DNA from 2 places in the Ruminococcus gauvreauii genome. Region 2 is predicted to be linked to the other one. Evidence: predicted binding sites of a transcription regulator. Region 2 holds the regulator's gene; the other holds the start of a gene.

Region 1 (7,189 bases), 1.9 Mb from region 2:
TACAGATTGACCAGCTTTCCAGGCGCTATTCTTTCTGTTTCTGGGAACGGGTTGATGAAAAGCGGTCCGCCGTACGGTTCTGTACCAGCTGGGCTACATCGGAAACCGATGTGGATCAGCTGCTCAGCGATATTGGACATCTTTAAGACTAAAGGGAAAGTTTTTGGTGAGACTTATGAAAAAGAAATTAAACAGAGGCAATAAGGGGTTTACTCTGGTTGAACTAATTGTGGTCATCGTTATCATTCTGGTTCTTGCAGCCGTTATGGTACCGTCCATACTACGTTATGTCAACAAAGCAAAGGAAGCTTCCTATATTTCAGAGTGCAGTACCGTCGTAACAATGGCAAATATCCATTCCACTGAGCTTTACTCCCGCCTTGGCAGCGACAGTTTGGAAACTGCCTTAAACCGGTCAGCGGAGCGGAAAGCAATTACTGAGGCCGCCGGTGTGAGCGGCAGTATTAATTACATTAAATGCGACGCTGCCACCGATGCCATTATACAGCTGGAGTATGTTGCAAAAGACGGAACCGTCGTCCTTTATGACGTATCAACCGACCCGCAGTACCGGATTATGGACCGCGAAGACGGCATACTGACCGGCAGTACGGCACAGGATTATCTGGATTCCCTGAATACGCTTCTGAATCTGGTAGGGGGTAAGGTGACCGCTGATACGATCAAGACGCTTTATCCGCAGGAAAAATATCCGGATTTGTATTACAGCAATGGTAATCTGAAAACAAAATATGACTCACAGTACCTGCAGCTGTACATGAAGGCTAAGAATAAGGGGGACTATCCTTCTGTCAATATGAGCACTCTCCCACAGGAAATTCAAAATCTGGATACAAAAAACGTTTTGCAGAATCAAATCTGGATTCCAATGGTTTTCAAAGACAGTGACGGGAATAATATTACCGTCATGACTGCCGGAGAGTTTTCTAACTCAAACAACGATTATGGGGCCGCCAAAGCATCAGTCATTTATAATCCTGCTGACCAAAGCTATTATTATCATACACATGCATCTAACGGCAGCCTGGATACTATATGGCTCAGTGATCAGGCTCCAAACTGGGATGATATCATTAAAACAGGGACCTGGATAAAATCAAAATAACAATATCGAAGCGCCCAATGATGATTGAGCGCTTCGCATACTTTATCTACTCTTTATTCCAGTATTTTCTCAGATAATTACCCGTTTCTTCTTCCGTCAATGAAAATTCTTCCATCAGCCTGCCTGATGTATCTTCTTGGGAAACTCCAAACTCCCTGCAAACCTTGATCAACGCACGGATTCCTTCTGCCAGTCCCTCCGCTCTGGCCTCTCTTCTTTCAATTTCACGTTCTTCCCATGCCTGCATATATTTCACACCCACTTCCTCATCGGATTTGATGCTCTGTACCCGTTCCTGCAGTTTTTTTATCCGTCCGCTCTTACAGTCTCTTCCCGATATCTCTGTTGTATGCTCCATATATCGAAGCAATTCCGTCAGTTCAGGATTCACTTCCTCATAGTTTTCCCCGCGGGTATTCAAAAAAATTCGAACTGCACCATCCTCCAGCCTGAGTTCATTCTCTTCATCACATTTCATACGAAACGTATAGCGATAGCGTTTCAATCCAAATAAATCAAACGGCGATATGATGATAATGTAAATGTCATTCAGCGTGTTAAAATCAACCTCGCCTGGCTGCAGAAGTTTGCTGTCAATCAAACTCTGGTAATGTCTGCTGCGTCTCGGCAGATTCTTGGTGTTAGTTTTTTGAACCTCCGTATCATAGATAGCATCCTGCATATCCTGCGCCCATACATCCAGCTTTATCTGGCGATAGATAGGTGAGCGGCGGATCTCTCGTTCTGTCTGCGGCAAAAATTTCAGCAGGATTTCCCGGCCCAGAATAATCTCTAATACCATCTGCAGCACTTCCGGATCCTCCATCACTTCCGCAAACAGAAAACGATCCAACAGAGTCAAATCTGCTAATGTTTTCTTTTGTTTCATGTGCATCTTCTCCTTTCATTATAGAACGTCCGATGACACATGTAAAGCACAATAAATTTACGCATACGCAAATTGTAATTATGCAAAAGCGTCCCAAAACGCTCTGTATTAAATTCTAATTACAGGAATCACTTTGACCGAACGGTCATGATCAGAAACGACAACCTATGCCGTCGTTTTAAGACATTTTTATCATATCATCCGCGCTTCAAATATACAATAACTGATTTTATTTTCACAAAGCCTCTGATTCGAGACTTAAACCATTAGATGCGTGCGCTGCCGCGCGCACAACAAAAGAAATGCCGCCGGGTATCCTGTAAACAGAACACCTGACAGCATTTCTCCCAGGCAAAAAAACATGGCAAAACCTATCACTTATTCCTCAGTAAAACACCTTCCAAGCGCATCCGCCGCCATGATCGCAGCATAGACATCTTCCGGAGTCACATCAAACGGCATATTGCCCAGAGTATCGCCCTCTGCTGCGGCAAGCCTGGCAACCTCCATGATTTCCTCCGGTTTCACTTCCATGATCCCAAGCTCGGCAAGCGTCGTCGGAAGTCCTACAGCCTGGCAGAATTCCAGTACTTCTTCGATCTCTTCCATGTCTGCGTTCTCAAGAACAAGCTGAACCAGGGTGCCGAACGCCACCTTTTCTCCGTGGTACATCTCATGTGTCTCTTTGATCGCCGTCAGTCCATTATGAATTGCATGCGCTCCCGCCAGTCCGCCGCTCTCAAACCCGATGCCGGACAGATACGTATTGGCTTCGATCACATTCTCAACTGCTTTCGTACACACTTTCTGTTCCGCCGCGATTGCCGCGCTGACTCCATTCTCCATCAGCGTATCATAACAAAGCTCGGCGAGCGCCATCGCTGCAAGTGTACTCTTTCCTCCGACACAGTTGAGAGCATCGGACTGTCTGCAGGCTCTCGCCTCGAAGTATGTGGCAAGCGCGTCACCCATGCCGGAGATCAACAGTCTTGCAGGCGCCTTACTCACGATGTCAGTATCAACGAGAACGATATTCGGGCTGGATGGAAGAAACAGGTATTTTTCAAAAATACCTTCTTCCGAATAGATAACAGAGAGTGCACTGCACGGTGCATCTGTGGATGCGATGGTTGGAACAATGACAACCGGTATTCCCGCATAATATCCCACCGCCTTCGCAGTGTCATGAATCTTACCGCCGCCGACACCTGAGATCATGTCGCATCCAGCAGCTTTTACAGCTTCTATGATACGATTAATCTCCGACATACAGCATTCGCCATTAAAAATTTTAAATATAACAGTAACACCCGTATCCTTCTGACCTTCTGTAATCGCTGTTTCCACACGCTTTTTCCCCGACGCGCTGACAAGAATACAGAGCTTCTTTCCATAATTCTGAGCGTAAGAGCATAAGTTGCGGATCTCACCCTTACCCTGGATGTATCTGCTTGGACTTGCAATAATCTGTGCCATAACCTGTTACCTCCTTGTTTTTACTGTCAAAAAACTTTTTGACCCTGGTATCTTGTTATTATTTTAACATTATGCCACGCAGTACCTGGTTTGTCAATCAGTCCCGTACGAAGATTACCTGTAAACTGTGTAAATCCGATTTCATCGCGCTGTCACTCTAAACTCGCAGCATCCGGTATCCCACCCCGACGTGAGTCTGAATATACTGAGGAACTGCCGGGTCTTTTTCTATTTTTTTGCGCAGCGTTGCCATATGGACGCGGAGAGACGCGACATCATTTTCCCATGCACTTCCCCATATTTCCCGTGTAATGTAAGCATGCGTCAGTACTTTTCCCACGTTTTTACACAGCAGACATAAAAGCCTGTATTCAATAGGGGTCAGATGCAGTTCCCGTTCATCCATATATGCACATCCGGAAGCGTAATCTACCGTCAGATTTCCATTGTGAAATACGGAAGCTTCCTCTGCCGTCTGTCCCTGCACATAATGAAGTCTTCGAAAAGTCACTCTCAGCCTCGCCAGCAGTTCTTCTACGGAAAAAGGTTTTGTCAGATAATCATCTGCTCCGGCGTCCAGCGCATGGATTTTGTCCATATCCTCACTCCTTGCGCTGATTACAATAATCGGCATATTTGACCAGCTTCTGATCTTTTTTATAATCTCCACTCCGTCCATGTCGGGAAGCCCCAGATCCAGCAGTACCACATCCGGCTTATAAGAAACCGCCTCCAGGATCGCGGCCTCGCCTGTTGCCGCCGTATGATATTTATAGTCCTGTGTCCCGAGCGTGGTTGTTATCAGATTCCGAACCGCCGCATCATCTTCTACTACAAGAACCATTGGTTTATTCATGTAACGTTACCTCCTCTGTCGGCAGTGTAAACCGAAACAGCGCACCCTTCGGATTGTTATCGTGTACAGAAATCTCTCCTCCGTGGGCATTTATGATAGACTTGCAGAGCGCAAGTCCGAGCCCCATACTCCGTCTGCTGTCGGCTACCTTTACATTTGCCGTATAAAACATATCAAATATTCTCTGCTTTGACTCATCCGATATTCCATCTCCGTTATCCGATATTTCTACCACCGCCCAGCTTCCCTCTCTGCGCGTTCTTACATCAATCCTGGAACCGGCAGGCGTATATTTTACCGCATTGTCCACGATATTCATGATTACCTGCATAACTAGCCGTGCATCTATTTTTACCATAATGAAGTCTTCTGCCTGTGTCACATTAACCTTATGTTCCACACTGCGCCGATTGATATGATGCATCGCCTCTGTCACCACCTCGTCGAGTAATTCCGTCGTCAGATTCAGATGCATGGTCCCGTCCTCAATCCTGGTAACCGAAAGCAAATTTTCCACCAGATTAATCAGCCACAGAGAATCATCATAGATATCGGAATAGAGCTGTCTGCGCTGTCCCATATCCAGATGTTCCTCACTTGCCAGCAGAATTCCGGCGTTACCGGAAATGGCAGTCAGCGGAGTCCGCAGGTCATGTGAAATGGAACGGAGCAGATTGGCCCTCAGCTGCTCATTTCTGGCAAGCGCTGCAGCTTCCTGACGTTCTTTTATAGCCATATTTCTCTCAAGCGCAAGTGCACACTCCCCCAAAATTGACAATATGACACTGTTCTCAAAAGAATCCAGCGGCCGGTTGTGTACGGCGATCCCTACGACGCCGTATACCTTATCGGTGATGCGTACTGCCAGATACATACAGACTGCACTTCCCAGCGTATTTGTGCCGGCGCCTGCATGTTTATTGTTTTTGAATACCCATGCCGCCACCGCCTGTTCATTGTCTGTCGTGTAAATACCTTTCTCCGTCTGTTCACCGTCGGCTATAAAGACCTGAGGTTTAGACAGTGTTCCATCCTCAGCACGGTAAAACACAAGATTTCGCTTCAAAAGTTTTACCAGCTGCTGTGCTGTCACGGATATAATATCCGATACCTGTTCTGCCTGAGCCAGCATCTGATTCGTATCAAGCAGAATCCTGGTCCTGTAAGCCGACTGTGCAGCATGAAACGCCTGACTTTTGATCTTGACCGCAAGGGAACTTGTGATAAATGCGGCGATAAACATCACCACAAATGTGACCGGATATCCGCTGTCGTACGCCTGAAACGTAAAACGCGGCACGGTAAAGAAAAAATTAAACACAAACACACAGACGGCAGAAAGTATCAGACTGAAAATTCTCCGGGACGTGATAACCGAAGTGACCAGTACGCATAGAATATAAATGGTGATAATGTTCGCTTCACTGAATCCGCACTCATAAAACACAGTGCCGATGACGGTAGCTCCGGCCAGCATACCCAGTGTCTTTAACACATCCGCCAACAGATTGTCCCGCATGTCTCCCCTGAGTCTGCGCGCGGCTTTGTAGGCGGGTGTATTCTTATCCGGTATAACATATACATCGAGATTAGGGGAATATGCGATCAGCTGTTCTGTCAGAGACTGGCGTCCGAAAACACTTCTTCGTCTGGCGCTTGACCTTCCCACAACTACCTTGGAAACGCCGGAAAGCCTTGCAAATTCTGAAATCTGCAAAGCAATATTATCTCCATATGTCGTCTCGATATGAGCTCCCAGCTGCTGCGCCAGCTTCATGTTTTTCCTCAGCCGTTCTTTATTCTCATCCTCCATTCTGGAAAAATCGGGGGTTTCCACAAACAGCGCCGTAAAATTTCCTTTAAAGGCATTTGCCATTCTGGCTGCTGTTCGTATCAGCCTGGCATTCGTAGGCGACGAGGACAGACACACCATAATGTGCTCATCCGTATAGTAATCGCTGCTCTGTGACTGCTTGATTTTATCCGATATCCGGTTAATGCGGTCAGCTGTTCTTCGAAGCGCTATTTCCCTGAGCGCCACCAGATTCTCCGTCGTAAAAAAGTTCCCCAGCGCTCTTCGCGCCTGGTTCTCTTTATAAATTTTACCCTCATTCAGGCGTTCGATCAGTTCTTCCGGTTCGATATCAACCAGAGACACCTGGTCTGCCCTGTCGAACACGTGATCCGGAATTCTCTCCCTGACCAGCACACCGGTTATGGAGGCTACAATATCATTCAGGCTCTCGATATGCTGGACATTGACAGTGGTGTACACATCAATTCCGTTATTCAGCAGCTCTTCCACATCCTGATACCGCTTCAGATGCCGGCAGCCTTCCGCGTTCGTGTGTGCCAGCTCATCCACCAGGATCAGCTGTGGTTTTCTCTCTATTGCGGCGTCCAGGTCAAATTCCTTCAGCCTGATACCCTTATGTTCAATCTCCCTGTTAGGCAGACACTCCAGTCCCTTCAGAAGCTGCATGGTCTGAGGCCTCGTATGCGGTTCTACATACCCTGCAACGACGTCCACGCCGCGGCGTTTTTCTGCATGGGCGGCCTTCAGCATCGCATACGTTTTACCCACACCGGCAGCATAGCCAAAGAAAATGCGTAAGTGTCCCCGGTGCCTGTCCTGCGTTTCCTCTTCGATTTTTTTAAGCAGCAGGTCGGGGTTTGCTCTTATATCATTCATTCGAACCTCCTTTCCCGATGTAAGGACTGGGGAACAGCAGTTTTAAAAACAGACGCTCAGCAGTACTGTCGCTGTCATAGTTATAATACATTCTTTTATTTTCTCCGTCCATCACGGAAAATCCGTTTTCTTCATCGTATAAAATGCGGA
Region 2 (7,189 bases):
GAGACAATTGCTTCCTGTAAAGAATTTGGCATTATGTGTAGTCCTGTTTTTTTACTATCCTATGCAGGAACATATACGGTCAATCAGAAAGTTTTATCCGCGCTGCAGGAAACGGGGCAGGATGTGCCCCTGTTGAATACGTTAATATTAGTAACAGTTCAGGACGGCGGGGAAATTGGTGCAGAAAGATGCGCCGTCCTGAACAGCTGCTAATATTAAATAAGCAAGAAGGTCTATGTATGAAAGTTAATAAGTATACGGGGAAAGGCATCGGTGTAGCTGTGTTGGACACCGGAATCTTTCCCCATACTGATTTCGATAACAGAATCTTGTATTTTCAGGATTTCGTACAGAAGAAGCCGGAGCCCTATGATGATAACGGTCACGGCACACATGTGTCCGGTATTATAGCAGGAAGCGGAAGAGCCTGCGGCGGAAAATGGCACGGCATGGCTCCGGGATGTCATCTGATAGGCTTAAAAGTGCTTGACAAGGCGGGAAATGGAATGCAGCAGAATACACTGCGCGCACTCGACTGGATCAGAAGATATCATGACAGATTCCATATCCGCATTGTCAATATATCCGTCGGATCAATCACACAGAATCAGCGGCAGCACGATGAACTGATACGTTCCGTTGAGGCAATCTGGGATCTGGGAATTGTTGTTGTGGCAGCGGCAGGAAACGGCGGACCAAGACCGGGAAGCATCACGGCACCCGGAAGCAGTAAAAAAGTAATCACCGTAGGATCAAGCGATATGCTCGATGCGCATCATCTGCTTTCCGGCATAGGGCCGACAGCAGAATGTGTCTGCAAACCGGATATCGTCTGCAGGGGTCATGAGATACTGTCGTGCTCCGCAGCGCCATCCGGTACGGAGTACGTGAGAAAAAGCGGCACTTCCATGTCCACACCGTATATTTCAGGGGCGATAGCACTCGCACTGGAAAGAGATCCGCTGCTCACAAATGTGGAAGTCAAGATGATGCTGCGGGACTGTGCCAGAGATCTTGGGTTCTCACACAATCAGCAGGGGTGGGGAGAATTTGATTTTGAGAAATTTATGAACTATTGACAATTATCCGACATTTGCATACAATAGAGAGCGTGTAAAGAATTGTACAATCAGGCATGGATACAGGAGGATACTATGGAAAAAATCAAGATGACGACCCCGCTGGTGGAGATGGACGGAGATGAGATGACGCGGATTCTCTGGCAGATGATCAAGGAAGAACTGCTGCTGCCGTTCATCGATCTGAAGACAGAATATTACGATCTGGGTCTGAAACATAGAAACGATACAGATGACCAGGTGACTGTGGACTCTGCAAATGCAACGAAGAAATACGGAGTTGCAGTCAAGTGCGCCACGATCACACCCAATGCAGCAAGAATGACAGAATATGATTTAAAGGAAATGTATAAAAGCCCGAACGGAACAATCCGTGCAATGCTGGACGGGACTGTATTCCGCGCACCGATCGTTGTCAAAGGTATTGAACCCTGCGTGAAAAACTGGAAAAAACCGATTACGCTCGCAAGGCATGCATATGGGGATGTCTACAAGAATACGGAAATGATCGTACCGGGACCCGGAAAAGTAGAACTGGTATATACTGCCGAGGACGGATCCGAGACCAGAGAACTTGTTCATAATTTTGCAGGGCCGGGCATCGCTCAGGGAATGCATAACTTAGACAATTCCATCGAAAGCTTTGCAAAGAGCTGTTTCAACTACGCCCTGGACATCAAACAGGATCTCTGGTTTGCGACGAAAGACACGATTTCCAAGAAATACGATCATACGTTCAAAGACATTTTCCAGGAGATCTACGATCGTGAATATAAGGAGAAATTCGAAGCAGCAGGCATTGAGTATTTCTACACACTGATCGACGATGCCGTTGCACGCGTGATGAAAGCAGAAGGCGGATTTATCTGGGCGTGCAAGAATTACGATGGTGATGTGATGAGTGATATGGTATCCTCCGCCTTCGGTTCGCTTGCCATGATGACATCTGTCCTCGTCTCACCTCACGGATATTTTGAATATGAGGCGGCGCACGGAACCGTTCAGCGCCATTACTACAAACATTTAAACGGAGAAGAAACCTCAACAAACTCTGTGGCAACGATCTTTGCATGGACCGGTGCTCTCAGAAAGAGAGGGGAGATGGATGGCATTTCTGAACTGTGCGGGTTTGCGGACAGACTGGAAAAGGCCACACTCACAACGATCGAAAATGGTAAGATGACAAAAGATCTTGCCCTTATCACATCCATACAGGATCCGACGGTGCTCAACAGCAGAGATTTTATACTGGAGATCCGCAAAGAGCTTGAAAAGTAAACAGCAATTGCAGGAGGCGGCTGATTTGATATCAACCGCCCCTTTTTTCACGATTTATTCCGCAAGCATTTCCCACTGTTCATACAGATCCTCCAGCCTGAGTGAAATGTCCGCCTGCTCTGATGACAGTTCGATGCACTTCGCAGGATCCGTTGCCACGTCCGGCAAAATAAGTTTCTCATCAATTTCACTGCTGCGTTTTTCCAGAGCAGTAATTTCCGATTCCACTCTCTTCAGTTCATTTTCACGTTTCCGCCTGCGGGCCTGTTCTTCTTTCTGCTGCTGCCAGGAGACCTTTGTCTCAGACGTTTCCGCCGGTGTTTCTTCCGTTGATTTGCCCGCTGTACAGCGAAGGGTGAGTTCGTCCTTTTTCTCAAGATAATAATCGTAATTTCCGATATAATTGACGAACGTTTCGTTTACGAGATCCAGAATGCGTGTCGCCGTCTGATTGATAAAATAACGGTCGTGTGACACATACAATACGGTTCCGGTATACTGGTTCAGCGCCTGCTCGAGAATTTCCTTTGATGTGATGTCCAGGTGGTTTGTAGGCTCATCCAGAATCAGGAAATTCGCATTGGACAGCATCAGTTTTGCGAGCGAGACACGGCCCCGCTCCCCGCCGCTTAAGGTCTTGATCTGCTGAAAGACGTCGTCTCCGGTAAATAAAAATGCAGCGAGCACGTTGCGTATCCGCGTCCCGGTCAGGTCAGGAAATGCATCGGAGATTTCCTGAAATATGGTCTTTTCCATGTCAAGCACATGATGTTCCTGGTCGTAGTAACCGATATGAACGTTGCTTCCCAGCGTGAAGCGCCCGGCATCCGGTTCCACCAGCTGATTTAATATTTTCAGGATCGTGGTTTTTCCGGTGCCGTTTGCACCGATGACCGCTATCCGTTCACCGCGTTTGACTTCGAAAGAAAGGTCATGGAACAGGCGCAGGCCGGGATACGATTTGGATAGCGATTCGACGGACAGCACGTCGTTTCCGCTTTGAATGCACGGTTCCAGGATCAGACGCATCTCATCGTTGACCTCCCGGGGTTTTTCCAGCACTTCTATTTTTTCCAGCATTTTCTCCCGGCTCTCCGCACGCTTGACGGATTTTTCGCGGTTGAAAGATTTCAGTTTGGCGATCACTTCCTCCTGGTGACGTATTTCCTGCTGCTGGTTCAGATACGCTTTGATTTTTGCCTCACGCACCTGTGTACGCTTTTTTGCGTAATCAGAATAATTGCCGGTATACGTTGTCAGGACGGATTGTTCCAGTTCGAAGACCTTTGTCACAATGCGGTCAATAAAATAGCGGTCATGTGAGACGATCAGGACCGCTCCGGGATAATGCTGCAAAAATGATTCCAGCCATGCAATGGAGTCAATGTCGAGATGATTCGTAGGTTCATCCAGCAGAAGCACGTCGGGTTTCTGCAACAGCAGTTTCCCGAGTGCGACACGCGTCTTCTGACCGCCGGACAGCGTACTTATGGTTTTGGAAAAGTCTTCATCCTCGAAACCGAGACCTTTCAGCACACCTGTAACCTCACTTCTGCAGGCATAACCATTTTCAAGTTCGAAGGCCTCGCAAACCCGGTGATAGCTCTCCATCAGGCGCTCAAGCTCCTGCCCCTCAAGGGTCTTCATGGCTGATTCCATCTGCCGCATGGTTTCCTCCATCTGAAGAACGGGGCGTTTGATTTCCAGTACTTCATCGTAAATGGAAGCGCTGCTGTTCATATCCTGATGCTGTGCGAGATATCCCAGCGTCTTGTTTTTTGCCAGGATCACCTCGCCGCCGTCTTTTGAAATTTCACCTGCAATGATCTTCAGCATGGTGGATTTTCCGGTACCGTTTGCACCGACGAGAGCAGTTTTCTCATGATCTTCAATGTGAAAGGAAGCGTCATGTAAAATAACGTTTGTTCCAAAAGATTTTTCTATATTATGGCATGATAATATCATTCGTAATTGTATCTCCTTATCTTAAAATCTGCTGACTCCAACATCATTATATGAAAAGTATGAAAAAAATACAAGAAAAACAGCGTTCTGTTTGACAAACTTATAACAAAAAGATATAATAAAATGAGGTTTAAGACAGGAGGATCTGGTTGTGGACGGAAAGGGAATTTCCAAAGCGGTCATCACGAGGTTACCAAGATATTACCGTTATCTGGGCGAACTGCTGGAGAATGGTGTGGAACGCATCTCGTCCAACGATTTGAGTAAACAGATGAAGGTAACAGCTTCGCAGATTCGTCAGGATCTGAACAACTTCGGCGGTTTTGGCCAACAGGGATATGGTTATAATGTGAGGTTTCTCTATAATGAGATTGGCAGAATTTTGGGACTCGACCACGTACATTCCATGATTATCATCGGTGCCGGTCATTTGGGCCAGGCTCTTGCCAATTACGTAAAATTTGAGAAGCGGGGTTTTAAGATTATCGGCATTTTTGATATCAATCCGAATCTGAAGGGAAGCATGGTACGCGGGATCGGCATACAGATGCTGGATGAACTTCCTAAGTTTCTGGAGGAATACACAGTAGAGATCGCAACACTCACGATTCCGAAAGACAGTGCACGGGAGGTCGCAGAACTTCTGGTTGCCAATGGCATCAAAGCGATCTGGAATTTTGCACATATCGATTTGAATCTGGTCCTCCCTTCAGATATTATCGTAGAAAATGTACATCTGTCAGAAAGCCTGATGAGGCTTTCCTATAACCTGACACATGCGGAAAATAAGCAGAAAAAAATGTAGAGGATGTTGTACCTGCGGATGCGAGAAGGCGGATCGGGTACAACATTATTTTGCTTTTTGGGAGGAGTATGATGAGACGTGTTGTAACCACACAGCAGATGAAAGAAGCAGATGAATACACGATCAGAAAGATGGGAATACCGTCACTGGTTCTTATGGAGCGGGCGGCGCTTGCCTGTGTCGATGTGCTGAAACGGGAATTTCCGCTGGAACGTGTTTTGGTACTGTGCGGAACCGGAAATAACGGCGGTGACGGGATCGCCATCGGACGCATCCTGCATCTGGCGGGGTATGACGTGACTATATGCCTGACAGGAAATGACGCGCATCGCAGCGAAGAAAATAAAACACAGAAAGAAATTGCAGAAAATTATGGTACAACCTTTGTAAACAACCCGGACCCGGCTGAATATACTACTATAGTAGATTCCGTTTTCGGAATCGGTTTGTCGCGGGAGCTTTCTTCCCAGTACTGCGAGCTGTTTCAAAAAGTCAACTCGTCGCGTGCAAAAGTGCTGGCTGTGGATATCCCGTCCGGCATACATGGAAATACTGCAGAAATACTGGGGGAAGCCGTGCGTGCGGATGTGACGGTGACCTTTGCATTTGCAAAACCGGGCCTTTTGATGTATCCAGGAGCGGATTTTATCGGCAGGCTGGAAGTCTGTGATATCGGAATCTATGAAGCAGATAATGTTGTCTGTCAGCCGGATATCCGCCAGCTGGATGAAAGGGAACGCGCATGGATAAAACGCCGCAATCCCGGCGGAAACAAAGGCACCTTTGGAAAGATCCTGCTGATCGCGGGATCGGTAAACATGTGCGGAGCATCTTATCTCAGCGGAATGGCCGGGTTTTTGACGGGAGCCGGAATGGTCAAGATCCATACGGTCCGGGAAAACCGTGTGATACTGCAGCAGCAGTTTCCCGAGGCTATGCTGTCCGTATATGATGATACCGACCCGAACCTGTCAGGGCTGGAAGAGGCGATTGGCTGGGCGGATGTGATTGGAATCGGTCCCGGTCTCGGAACCTCACGGACAGCGGAAGAACTTCTGGACCGTGTGCTTGCCGTCTGTCAGGTTCCGCTCGTTATCGATGCAGACGGGCTGAATCTGCTGTCAAGAGATACGGACAGGCTCAGGGAACTGAAATGTCCCTGCATCGTAACGCCTCATCTGGGGGAAATGGGCAGGCTGACCGGAATGGATGTTTCCAGTATCCAGAAGGACCGTCTGAAGACGGCAGCTGAGTTTGCCGGAAATTATCATGTGGTATGCGTACAGAAAGATGCGCGGACGGTCATCGCCGATCCCGAAGGCATGATATTCATCAATACAACGGGGAACAGCGGAATGGCAACAGCCGGAAGCGGAGATGTCCTGACGGGAGTGATCCTGGGACTTTTGGGGACCGGCATGCCGGCGAGGGAGGCGGCAGCCCTCGGGGTCTGGCTGCACGGCTGTGCGGGGGATGCAGCAGCCCGGAAGGTGGGAGAAGCTTCGGTCATGGCCGGTAAGCTTCTGGAAGAGATTCCGGGCTGTATAAGAAATGACAGTAACGATACGGAAGAAGGGAAAGTATGAAATCAGTCAGCAGAATCGCTGCCAGGATTGACCTGGATGCGATAGAAGAGAACTTCAGGCAGATGAGGGCAAATATCGAAGAAGGGACCAGGATGGTGGCTGTCATCAAGGCGGACGGTTACGGCCACGGTGCTGTGAGGATCGCCAGGCTTGTGGAACATTACGATTATCTCTGGGGATTTGCAGTTGCGACAACGGAAGAAGCTGTCCAGCTGCGTGAACACGGGATCAGGAAGCCGGTTATGATCCTGGGATTTGTGTTTGAAGAAGATTATGGGACGGTTGTGAGGTATGACCTGAGACCAACCGTCTTTACGCTCTCCATGGCAAAGGCGCTTTCAGATGCCGGTGGAGAAGAGAAGAAAAAGGTCCATGTACACATAGCACTGGATACGGGAATGAGCCGCATCGGCTTTTCTGATACGGAGGAGAGTGTCCGGCAGATACAAGACATCTACAGACTTCCCTGGATCAGT

The links. The regulator Rex, encoded in region 2, represses fermentation and respiration genes when NADH is low (regulators of the CRP and FNR family bind a similar motif). The targets are predictions, from matches to a motif close to ATTGTTAANNNNTTAACAAT.
Region 1: the regulator Rex is predicted to act here: its motif matches at 3,543-3,562, upstream of NQ502_RS09345 (glycerol dehydrogenase).

What each region holds. Positions count from the first base shown of each region.
Region 1 is NZ_CP102290.1:1,943,832-1,951,020, reverse strand. Features, by position in the region: gene NQ502_RS09360 (threonine aldolase family protein) at 1-146, shown strand, start outside; gene NQ502_RS09355 (prepilin-type N-terminal cleavage/methylation domain-containing protein) at 176-1,126, shown strand; gene NQ502_RS09350 (Rpn family recombination-promoting nuclease/putative transposase) at 1,173-2,015, opposite strand; gene NQ502_RS09345 (glycerol dehydrogenase) at 2,394-3,491, opposite strand; gene NQ502_RS09340 (response regulator) at 3,649-4,347, opposite strand; gene NQ502_RS09335 (sensor histidine kinase) at 4,340-7,039, opposite strand; gene NQ502_RS09330 (hypothetical protein) at 7,032-7,189, opposite strand, start outside.
Region 2 is NZ_CP102290.1:38,517-45,705, reverse strand. Features, by position in the region: gene NQ502_RS00220 (S8 family peptidase) at 1-32, opposite strand, end outside; gene NQ502_RS00215 (S8 family peptidase) at 240-1,079, shown strand; gene NQ502_RS00210 (NADP-dependent isocitrate dehydrogenase) at 1,155-2,357, shown strand; gene abc-f (ribosomal protection-like ABC-F family protein) at 2,412-4,322, opposite strand; gene NQ502_RS00200 (redox-sensing transcriptional repressor Rex) at 4,474-5,127, shown strand; gene NQ502_RS00195 (bifunctional ADP-dependent NAD(P)H-hydrate dehydratase/NAD(P)H-hydrate epimerase) at 5,199-6,713, shown strand; gene alr (alanine racemase) at 6,710-7,189, shown strand, end outside.